Regions from separate parts of the Streptomyces sp. NPDC041108 genome, predicted to be linked through region 2. Evidence: riboswitches for the same ligand, from Rfam matches in the RefSeq annotation. Region 2 holds a riboswitch; the other holds the start of a gene.
The links. A riboswitch is a leader RNA that binds a small molecule or an ion and turns the genes downstream of it on or off. The one in region 2 is predicted to bind cyclic di-AMP.
Positions count from the first base shown of each region.

Region 1 (4,738 bases), on a different contig from region 2:
CCCTCACCCTCGGCGGGCAGGACGTCGCCCCCGGCGACCCCGTCCTCGTCGTCCTCGCGGCGGCCGACCGCGACCCGGCCCGCTTCGACGACCCCGACACCCTGGATCTCTCACGCCGTGACAACCAGCACCTCGGCTACGGCCACGGCATCCACTACTGCCTCGGCGCACCACTCGCCCGGCTCGAAGGGCAGACCGCGCTGGCGACGCTCCTCACCCGCCTCCCCGATCTGCGACTCGCCGTGGATCCGGCCGATCTGCGCTGGCGAGGAGGTCTCATCATGCGGGGATTGCGCACGCTTCCGGTGGAATTCACCCCACGGGAGCGGCGATGAGTGCACGATGATCACGCCATGAGCGGCGTGTAGTGATACCCCGACGGCCCGTAGTACTACCCCATTCCGCGCCAGAAGTTGACGCTCTCTCAACTCTGTGATCTTCACGTGATCTGCGCTGCATTAACTTGTGACAACTGATCGACTGCCGATACGTTCACACGTCAGTGCGAAGGGGTCATCACGCCCCGTCGCACAGGCCATCGCTGTCGTGTGAAAGGCAACCGCATGCTCTCCGGGAACGGTCGTCACCGTCGCCCCCGTCAGGCTCCGGCTCTCCTCGTCGCGGCGGGAGTGACGGGGTCGGCCATCGCCATCCCGCTCCTCGGCGCCGCCGGCGCGAGTGCGGCGAGCGGAACCACCTGGGACCAGGTGGCGGAGTGCGAGAGCGGTGGCTTCTGGAGCGCGGACACCGGCAACGGACGCTACGGCGGCCTCCAGCTCACCCAGGCCAACTGGGAGAAGTACGGCGGCCTCGACTACGCGACGACCGCGGACCGGGCCAGCCGCTCCCAGCAGATAGCCGTCGCCGAGAAGATCCTCGCCGACCAGGGCGTCGGCGTCTGGTCCACCTGCGGACTGCTCCACAACCTCGGCGGCGACGCCGGTTCCGCCGAGGTGGACACGGGCGTCGCGGACGACTCGTCGAACTCCGGCAGCGAGTCCGGCACATCCGGTTCGTCGGATTCCTCCGCTTCGCCGGACTCGGCCGGCTCCACCGACTCGGCCAAGTCGACCGACGGCGACGCCGATGCCGGCGACGGATCCCGGAAGTCGGCCGCCTCACCGGACTCGTCCGCGGACACGGCCGACGATTCCGCGAAGGCGGCCACGGACTCCGACTCCGCGGACTCCACCGGCTCCGGTGACTCCGGCGACGGCGACTCCCGGAAGTCCGACGGTGAGAAGTCGGACAATTCAGGCCGGAGTGACGGTTCCACGGCTACCGACGACGGCGAGGGCGGTACGGGCCGTCACCGCGGCGCCAGTGCCGACGAGGGCTCCGGCGCGGACACCGGCTCCGGCGCGGAAGCCGGCGACGGCTCGCGCGCCGACGGCGCCTCCTCCGGTCGGCACGCCTCACGGGACGGCGGTGCGTCGCGCGAGGGAGTGGAGGGTGCCTACACCGTCCATGTGGGCGACAGTCTGACCGGCATCGTGAACTCGCTGGGTCTGGACGGCGGGTGGCGGACGCTGTACGCCGAGAACGAGACCACCGTCGGAACCGACCCGGACCTCATCCTTCCCGGTCAGACCCTCGAAGTCGGTGCCGAAACGGGCAAAAAGTAGCGGCAGTTCGGGTCATGGTTCGACCCCGATTGCCCGTTTTGATCTCCGTGGGAGATGAATCACAGACCCCCTGATCGTCTTTGAAATTCGGGCAATCACCTGTTTACGGTCGTGACCGCTCGCCACAGCGGGCCCTCCCGGTCGGCACGCCGAATCCTGCCATCGGCCGTGAGGAACAGTCGTCGCGTCAAGCGCCGTAGGCAGGAGCGGGGGACCCAAGGTAAGTGCCGGGTCCGGCGGTTGCGGCCCTTCGGGGGCGCACGACCGGAACCGGCTGGGGGTGAAGCCGCGCGACGTGAGCCGAGAGGCGAGCGTGCGCGGCCGGGCAACTCAACCGGCCCGAACCCGACAGCTCACCTCGCAGGCGTCGGTGAGGGGATCTCTCCATGCTGTTCTCCAGCAAGGGCAAGCACCGTCGTCCGTCCAAGGCCGCTCGCGCCATCGCCGTCGTCGGCGTCACCGGCGCCGCCGCCGTCGCCGCCCCGCTGATGGTCGCCGGCAGCGCCTCCGCCGCCACCGCCTCCGAGTGGGACGCCGTCGCCCAGTGCGAGTCCGGCGGCAACTGGTCCATCAACACCGGCAACGGCTACTACGGCGGCCTGCAGTTCTCGGCCTCCACCTGGGCCGCCTACGGCGGTACGCAGTACGCCTCCACCGCCAACCAGGCGAGCAAGGCCCAGCAGATCGCGATCGCCGAGAAGGTCCTCGCGGGTCAGGGCAAGGGTGCCTGGCCGGTCTGCGGCACCGGCCTGTCCGGCGCCTCCTACGACGGTGCCGCCGCCTCCGGCGGCAACACCAACTCCTCCGGCTCCTCCTCGCAGAGCACGCAGGAGAGCACCAAGAAGAGCACCGAGGACAACCGCGCCTCCCGCTCCTCCGAGCGCGCCACCGTCGAGACCCCGACCGGCAAGAAGGTCAAGAAGGGCGACGGCGAGTACAAGGTCGTCAAGGGCGACACCCTCAGCGCCATCGCCGCGAAGAAGAACGTCAAGGGTGGCTGGGAGAAGCTCTTCGAGCTGAACAAGGACATCATCGACGACGCCGACTTCATCTACCCGGGCCAGCAGCTCCACCTGAGCTGACCCACGGCGACCACGACGGCCGCCACACGCCTGCCGACCCCACGGCCGCCCCCACGGCCGGGCAGGCGGGGCAGGTTCAGCCGGGCCGGAAATCAGGCCGCTCCCCGGCTGAACCACAGCCCACTCACATCCGTGTCCTCCATAGTGAAGACCTCGTGAGGGCCGTCCCCCCGCCCCCACGGGCTCCCCGCCCCGGTGCGCATTCCCCCGTACGCACCGGGGCGGGGCTTTTTTGCACCGTCGGCGACTTCTCTTGTCCACCCCCTCTTTGTTCCGGACGGGAACAATGGGTACGGTCTGTCTGTCCACGGGACGGTCGGTCGGCTGCCGACGGCCCGGGGGCGGTTAGGCTCTAGTCGCAAGGCCCAAGCGGCCCCGCGCAACCAGCGTCACATCCCATGAAGGAGATGCTCGTGCCGTCCATCGACGTCGTCGTAGCCCGGGAAATCCTCGACTCACGAGGCAACCCCACCGTCGAGGTCGAGGTCGGCCTCGACGACGGCAGCACGGGTCGTGCCGCCGTTCCGTCCGGTGCCTCCACCGGCGCCTTCGAAGCCATCGAGCTGCGTGACGGTGACCCCAACCGCTACCTCGGCAAGGGCGTCGAGAAGGCCGTCCTCGCCGTGATCGAGCAGATCGGCCCGGAGCTCGTCGGCTACGACGCCACCGAGCAGCGCCTGATCGACCAGGCGATGTTCGACCTGGACGCCACCGACAACAAGGGCTCCCTCGGCGCCAACGCCATCCTCGGCGTCTCCCTCGCCGTCGCCCACGCCGCCTCCGAGGCCAGTGACCTCCCGCTGTTCCGTTACCTGGGCGGCCCGAACGCGCACCTGCTGCCCGTTCCGATGATGAACATCCTGAACGGCGGCTCGCACGCCGACTCCAACGTGGACATCCAGGAGTTCATGATCGCCCCCATCGGCGCGGAGTCCTTCTCCGAGGCCCTGCGCTGGGGCGCCGAGGTCTACCACACCCTCAAGAAGGTGCTGAAGACCAAGGGCCTGTCCACCGGCCTCGGCGACGAGGGCGGCTTCGCCCCGAACCTGGAGTCCAACCGCGCCGCCCTGGACCTCATCCTGGAGGCCATCAAGGAGGCCGGCTACACCCCCGGCGAGCAGATCGCCCTCGCGCTGGACGTCGCCGCCTCCGAGTTCTACAAGGACGGCGTCTACACCTTCGAGGGCAAGGAGCGCTCCGCCGCCGAGATGACGGAGTACTACGCCGACCTCGTCGCGTCGTACCCGCTCGTCTCCATCGAGGACCCGCTGTTCGAGGACGACTGGGCCGGCTGGAACACCATCACCCAGAAGCTGGGCGACAAGGTCCAGATCGTCGGCGACGACCTCTTCGTCACCAACCCCGAGCGCCTCGCCCGCGGCATCGAGGAGGGCTCGGCCAACGCCCTGCTCGTCAAGGTCAACCAGATCGGCTCGCTGACCGAGACCCTGGACGCCGTCGAGATGGCCCAGCGCAACGGCTTCAAGTGCATGATGTCCCACCGCTCCGGCGAGACCGAGGACGTCACCATCGCCGACCTCGCCGTCGCCGTGAACTGCGGACAGATCAAGACCGGCGCCCCGGCCCGCTCGGACCGCGTCGCCAAGTACAACCAGCTGCTGCGCATCGAGGAGATCCTCGACGACGCCGCGGTCTACGCCGGCCGCAGCGCCTTCCCGCGCTTCAAGGGCTGAGCCGCCGACTGACCCGTTGAGGGCCCAGCCCGCGCCAGTCGTACGTACGTCCCCGTACCGGTCCCGTACCGTGTGCGGGGACGTACGCGCGTGCGCGCCGGCGAAGGCAGAAGCGGAAGGGGACGCGGGACATGGCCGTGAAGGACCGGGACCGGGACCGTTTCTCCACCGCGACCCGGCTGAAGGTGCTCGGCGAGCAGACGGCCGCCCGGGTCTACCGCTCGCAGACCAAGCGCCAGGCCCGCCGCTCCCGGCTGACCGGCCGGGCCGCGCTGCTCGCCCTCGTCCTCTGCTCGATGATCGTGGCGCTCGCCTATCCCATAAGGCAGTACGTCTC
Region 1 covers NZ_JBVIYK010000015.1:90,225-94,962, reverse strand. The annotation lists gene ACZ6BB_RS32890 (cytochrome P450 family protein) at 1-335, shown strand, start outside; gene ACZ6BB_RS32885 (LysM peptidoglycan-binding domain-containing protein) at 564-1,625, shown strand; cyclic di-AMP (ydaO/yuaA leader) riboswitch at 1,808-2,007, shown strand; gene ACZ6BB_RS32880 (transglycosylase family protein) at 2,012-2,707, shown strand; gene eno (phosphopyruvate hydratase) at 3,121-4,401, shown strand; gene ACZ6BB_RS32870 (FtsB family cell division protein) at 4,533-4,738, shown strand, end outside.
Region 1: linked by a shared signal. The riboswitch ahead of ACZ6BB_RS32880 (transglycosylase family protein) and the one ahead of ACZ6BB_RS30985 (C40 family peptidase) in region 2 are both predicted to bind cyclic di-AMP.

Region 2 (4,738 bases):
CTTGAGGTCTTCTTTCCGTTCGAGGTAGAGGCTACTCGTCAAGTGGTCGAGAACAACCACATCCAGATCAGATGTGCTCCGAAATGAGAAAATTACGAAAGGGCCCGTGACGCCGATATGCGCCCCGGCAGTGAACGGGAGCACCTGCAGTCTCACTTGGGGAAGCCGCGCCGCCTCGACCAGACGCACCAGCTGCCGGGCCATGACCTCGCGTCCGCCCACCTCGCGCCGGAGAACGCCCTCGTCGAGCACGGCACTCAGCTTCATCGGCGGATTCCCGCGCAGCACCTCCTGCCGCGCGAGCCGCACTTCCACGAGCGCGTCGAGTTTGTCGTCTTCCAGCCCCTCCACCGCCGCCCGCGTCACCGCCCGCGCGTACTCGGGGATCTGCAGCAGGCCGGGCACCACCGAGGTCTCCAGCGTGCGCATGCCCCCGGCCTGCGACTCCAGGCTGATGAAGTCGCGGTACGCCGGCGGCAGTACGCCCCGGTACGCGTGCCACCAGTTGTGCCGCCCGCCGCCGTCCTCGGAGCCGGCGAGGGCCAGCAGCAGGTCCCGTAACTCGGTGTCGTCGATCCCGTACGCGTCCAGGAGCTTGCGGACGTCCGCGGGCTTCACCCCGCTGGCGCCCGTCTCGATCCGGCTCACCTTGGACTGGTGCCAGCCCACCCGACGGGCCGCCTCGATGCTCGTGAGCGCTGAACGGGTGCGCAGGACACGCAACTCGGCACCGAGCTTGCGGCGGCGCACCGCCGGACCGTACTGCATGGGATTCTCCTTCCGCCCGGCGCGCGGCGTCGGGGTGACGACAGAGGATGGACCAGGACCCCACCCAAATACGTTCGGCCGTCGGATAGTTCACCGCTTCGAGCGACAGATATATGCACATCTTGGTGGATCGCCACACGTGACAGCCCAGGTAGTGGCAGTCTGGCGCGAAGCACCAGTCCGGGACCGCAGTCGAACCATCCGCTCCCTGTCGGACACCGGTCCCGTGGGAAAGGGACGCCTCGCCATGGCAGATCACCTGGAAGCATCCGTCACTCTGCCGAGCGATCCCGCCTCGGTGTCCGCAGCCCGGAACTACGTCGCCAGTGTGCTCGCCGAATGGGGCCTGCCGGGCGACACGGGCACCGCGGACACCGTGCGCCTGATCGTGTCCGAACTCGCCACCAACGCCGTCCAGCACACGTCGGGCCTGTCTCCCACCTTCACCGTGGACATCGCGCTCGACCGGGACGAACATCTGCGCATCGGCGTCACCGACAGCCATCCGCGCTTTCCCAAACGCCTGCCGGCCGCCGTCCAGCAGGACAACGGCCGGGGCATGGTCATCATCCGGTGGCTGACCGCCGAATGCGGCGGCAGGCTGAGCGTCAGACCCACACGGGAGGGCGGCAAGACGGTGGCGATCGAGCTTCCGTGGACGGTCCCCGTCCAGCCGGTCACCGCGAGTGGTTCGCCGGAGACCTGACGGGACGGCTCTCCCGTCCGGCGGGTGGCGACGGCGGTGCGGTGCCCCGGCCGGAGGCGCGTCCCACCAGCTTCGGGAGCAGGCCCCACAGCAGGAGGCACGCCAGGAGGGTGCCCGATCCGGCGACGATCCCGGCCGTCCGGCCGAGCGTCACGTCCACGACGAGCAGGACGGAGCCGGTGAAGGCCGGCATCAGCACGATCATCCCGGCGGTGGCCAGCCGGGACGAGACCCGGACGATGGCGGGCTTGGCGTTCTGCTGGAAGAGCGAACGGTGCAGGGCGGCCGGCGCGGTGAAGAGGGTCGCCGCGAGGACGGCCAGCAACAGGGTGGTGACGTAGGTGACACGCTGGAACGTGTCCAGATCCGGAAAGCGCGGGGTGAAGGCCAGCGTCAGCAGGAACGCGAAGAGGATCTGCACTCCGGTCTGGGTGACCCGCAGCTCCTGGAGCAACTCGGAGAAATTACGGTCGGCGCGTTCGAGGGGCGTCTCGTTACGCGCGGTGTTGGTGGGTACGTCGGCCATGACCGTGCGGGTAACCACATGAGTACGGCATACGCCGGCGGGGGGGGCGGCGGACAGCTCCACCGCCCCCGGGCGGTGGGTCAGCGGACCCGGCCGTACCAGACGCTCTTCGTCCAGATCTTCTGCAGCCGGACGACGTCACCCGTCTTCGGCGAGTGCCAGATCTTTCCCTTCCCCGCGTAGATACCGACGTGATAGACGTTCGAGCCCGAGTGGAAGAAGACGAGATCTCCGAGCTTGCGGCTGCTCACGGAGATGTGCTTCGTCTTGTTGTACTGCTGCTGGGCAGTACGGGGCAGCTTCTTGCCCGCCTTCTTGAACGAGTAGAGCGTCAGCCCCGAGCAGTCGAACCTGCCCGGACCCACGGCGCCGTACTTGTAGGGGGAGCCCTTCTTGGAAGCCGCGACCTTGAGTGCCTTCGACGCCACCGTGGCGGCCTCGGCGCCGGATGCGGCGCCCGGGACCACGATGCTGCCGCCGACGGCGGCGATGGTCAGAGCCGAGGCCGTACCGGCCCGGGTCAGCAGCGACGGGACACGATTCAGCGCAGACATGCGCAACCCTTCGTCAGCCGCCTGTGAAGGATGACCTGTCGGATTCGGGCTGGCGAAGTTGCCCGGCCGCTGACGCGGCTTCACCCCAAGGGCTGCTCGGCGCGGTCATGGCGTGACCGTTCCGGCGACCCGTCGTGCTTGGGTCCTCCACTCCTGCCGATGCAATCCTGTCGACCGGTCATCCGGGCGGCGGCAGGACTCGGCGTCCACCCGGATCGCCCCGCCGCTGCGGCGGGGGCTTGTCGTCAGGAAGGGATCTTGGCGTACTCAAGTGCGAAAATCCCAACGGAAGCGGGGATTTGTGGTCTTACTCACCACTCGGCCGTTCGGGTGGACAGGGCGTTTTCCATCGTTGTGTCCCAGTGGTCGAGGAGGTCCGCACCAGCGCCGGAATGCTGTACTCCGCCCATGTACCAGGCATCTTGCGCAACTTCACAGGTCCTCACGACGTATGGGCCGATGGGTCGATCGCGGTAGGCCGACCGGAGGGCGCCGAGCCGGGACCGGACGCCCCGTCAGTAGTACGGAACGCGATGCGCGATCGGTTCAGGCCGGCGAGTCCTCCGCCTCCGGCGGCAGTGCCACCCGGCCGGCGCGGCGCTCCCCGTCCAGGACGCGCAGTGCCCGCGCGAGTGTCGGCGCATGCACCTCGTTCTCCCCGCGCTTGTGCATCAGTTCGAGCGCGTCGCGCAGAGCGGTCGCCTTCGAGACGAGCGCCTGCGCCGCACGCAACCCGCGGTAGGTGTCGCCCGGACGAGCCGGATTGATCCGGCCGATCAGGTCCACCACGTCCAGGTAACGGTCGATCAGCTCCGCCTCGGCGCGGGTGAGCGCGGGCAGCGGTGGCAGTTCCGGGGGCAGCATCCGCGCCTCACCTCGCGCCGGGGAACGGGGGCGAGGGGGGCGCGACAGTGGTCTTGCGGCTCCGGACCACCCGGTCGGCCAGGCCGTACGCCACCGCCGCCTCGGCGTCGAGGAACTTGTCCCGCTCGATGTCGGCACTGACGCGCTCCGGGCTCTGCCCCGTGTGCCGGACGAGCATCTCCTCCATCTTCCGGCGGTTGCGCGTCAACTCCTCGGCCTGGATCGCCAGATCGCCGGCCTGCCCCTCGATCGGGTCGGCCAGGGCCGGCTGGTGGATCAGTACGCGTGCCCCCGGCAGCATCGACCGCTTGCCTGGCGTGCCCGCCGCCAGCAGTACCGCGGCGGCCGACCCCGCCTGCCCCAGGCAGACCGTCTCCACGTCGCAGGTGACGAACCGGATCGTGTCGTAGAGCGCCGTCATCGCACTGAAGGAGCCCCCGGGCGAGTTGATGTACAGCGCGATGTCCCGGTCCGGCGCCTGGTACTCCAGGTGCATGAACTGCACCATCACGTCGTTCGCCGACGTGTCGTCGATCCGCGTCCCGAGGAACACGATCCGTTCCTCCAGGAGCTTCGAGTACGGATCCATCGTCCGGTACCCCGCACTGGTGCGCTCGGTGAACTCGGGCAGCACATGACGGGCCGACGCTCGGCGCTCGGGCATGGGGTGTGCCTCCTCTGATCGACTTCCGTAAAAAATGTACAGGACGTACGTAGTTCGGAGGAGGGGATGAGGATCGGCTGAGAGCGAAAAGATCCTGGCGACGGCGAACGGTCCAGTCGGCGGCGAACGGTCCTGTCGGCGGTGAGCAGTCCCGTCGGCGGTGAACGGTCCCGCCGACGGGGGAGGGTCCCGCCGACGGTCAAGGGCCCGCCGACGGCGAAAGATCTCGCCGACAGCGAAAGATCCCCGCGGAGCGAGGGCTCCGCGGGGATCTCGGGTGGGGCCGGATCCGGCCGGTCAGTTGAGCGGTGCGGGGGCCGGGGTCCCGTAGAAGGTGACAGGCGGCCAGCCGCGGGCGGCGGCGAGCGCGTTCAGGGCTTCCGCGACTTCGAGCGCGGTGATGCGCTGGGCGGCCGGAGCCTCCGTCGTGCCGACACTGAAGCTGACCGTCAGTTCCGTCATCTCGGTACCGGGCATACGGACCGTGCCGCTGAACCTGGTGCCCTCCGGGAAGTCGGCCGCCGCCGTGCTGCCGGTGCGGGTGTCGGCGGCGGTCTCCGCGCTCACCGCCGCCGCGTCCTGGGCGGTGCCGTTCGTCGTGAGGACCGCCCCTGCCGCCGCCGATCCCGAGTACCCGAGCAGCGACCGCCTGGAAA
Region 2 covers NZ_JBVIYK010000013.1:127,953-132,690, reverse strand. The annotation lists gene ACZ6BB_RS31000 (helix-turn-helix domain-containing protein) at 1-768, opposite strand, end outside; gene ACZ6BB_RS30995 (ATP-binding protein) at 1,016-1,474, shown strand; gene ACZ6BB_RS30990 (DUF6328 family protein) at 1,446-2,000, opposite strand; gene ACZ6BB_RS30985 (C40 family peptidase) at 2,081-2,554, opposite strand; cyclic di-AMP (ydaO/yuaA leader) riboswitch at 2,558-2,728, opposite strand; gene ACZ6BB_RS30980 (hypothetical protein) at 3,101-3,418, opposite strand; gene ACZ6BB_RS30975 (ATP-dependent Clp protease proteolytic subunit) at 3,426-4,082, opposite strand; gene ACZ6BB_RS30970 (hypothetical protein) at 4,380-4,738, opposite strand, start outside.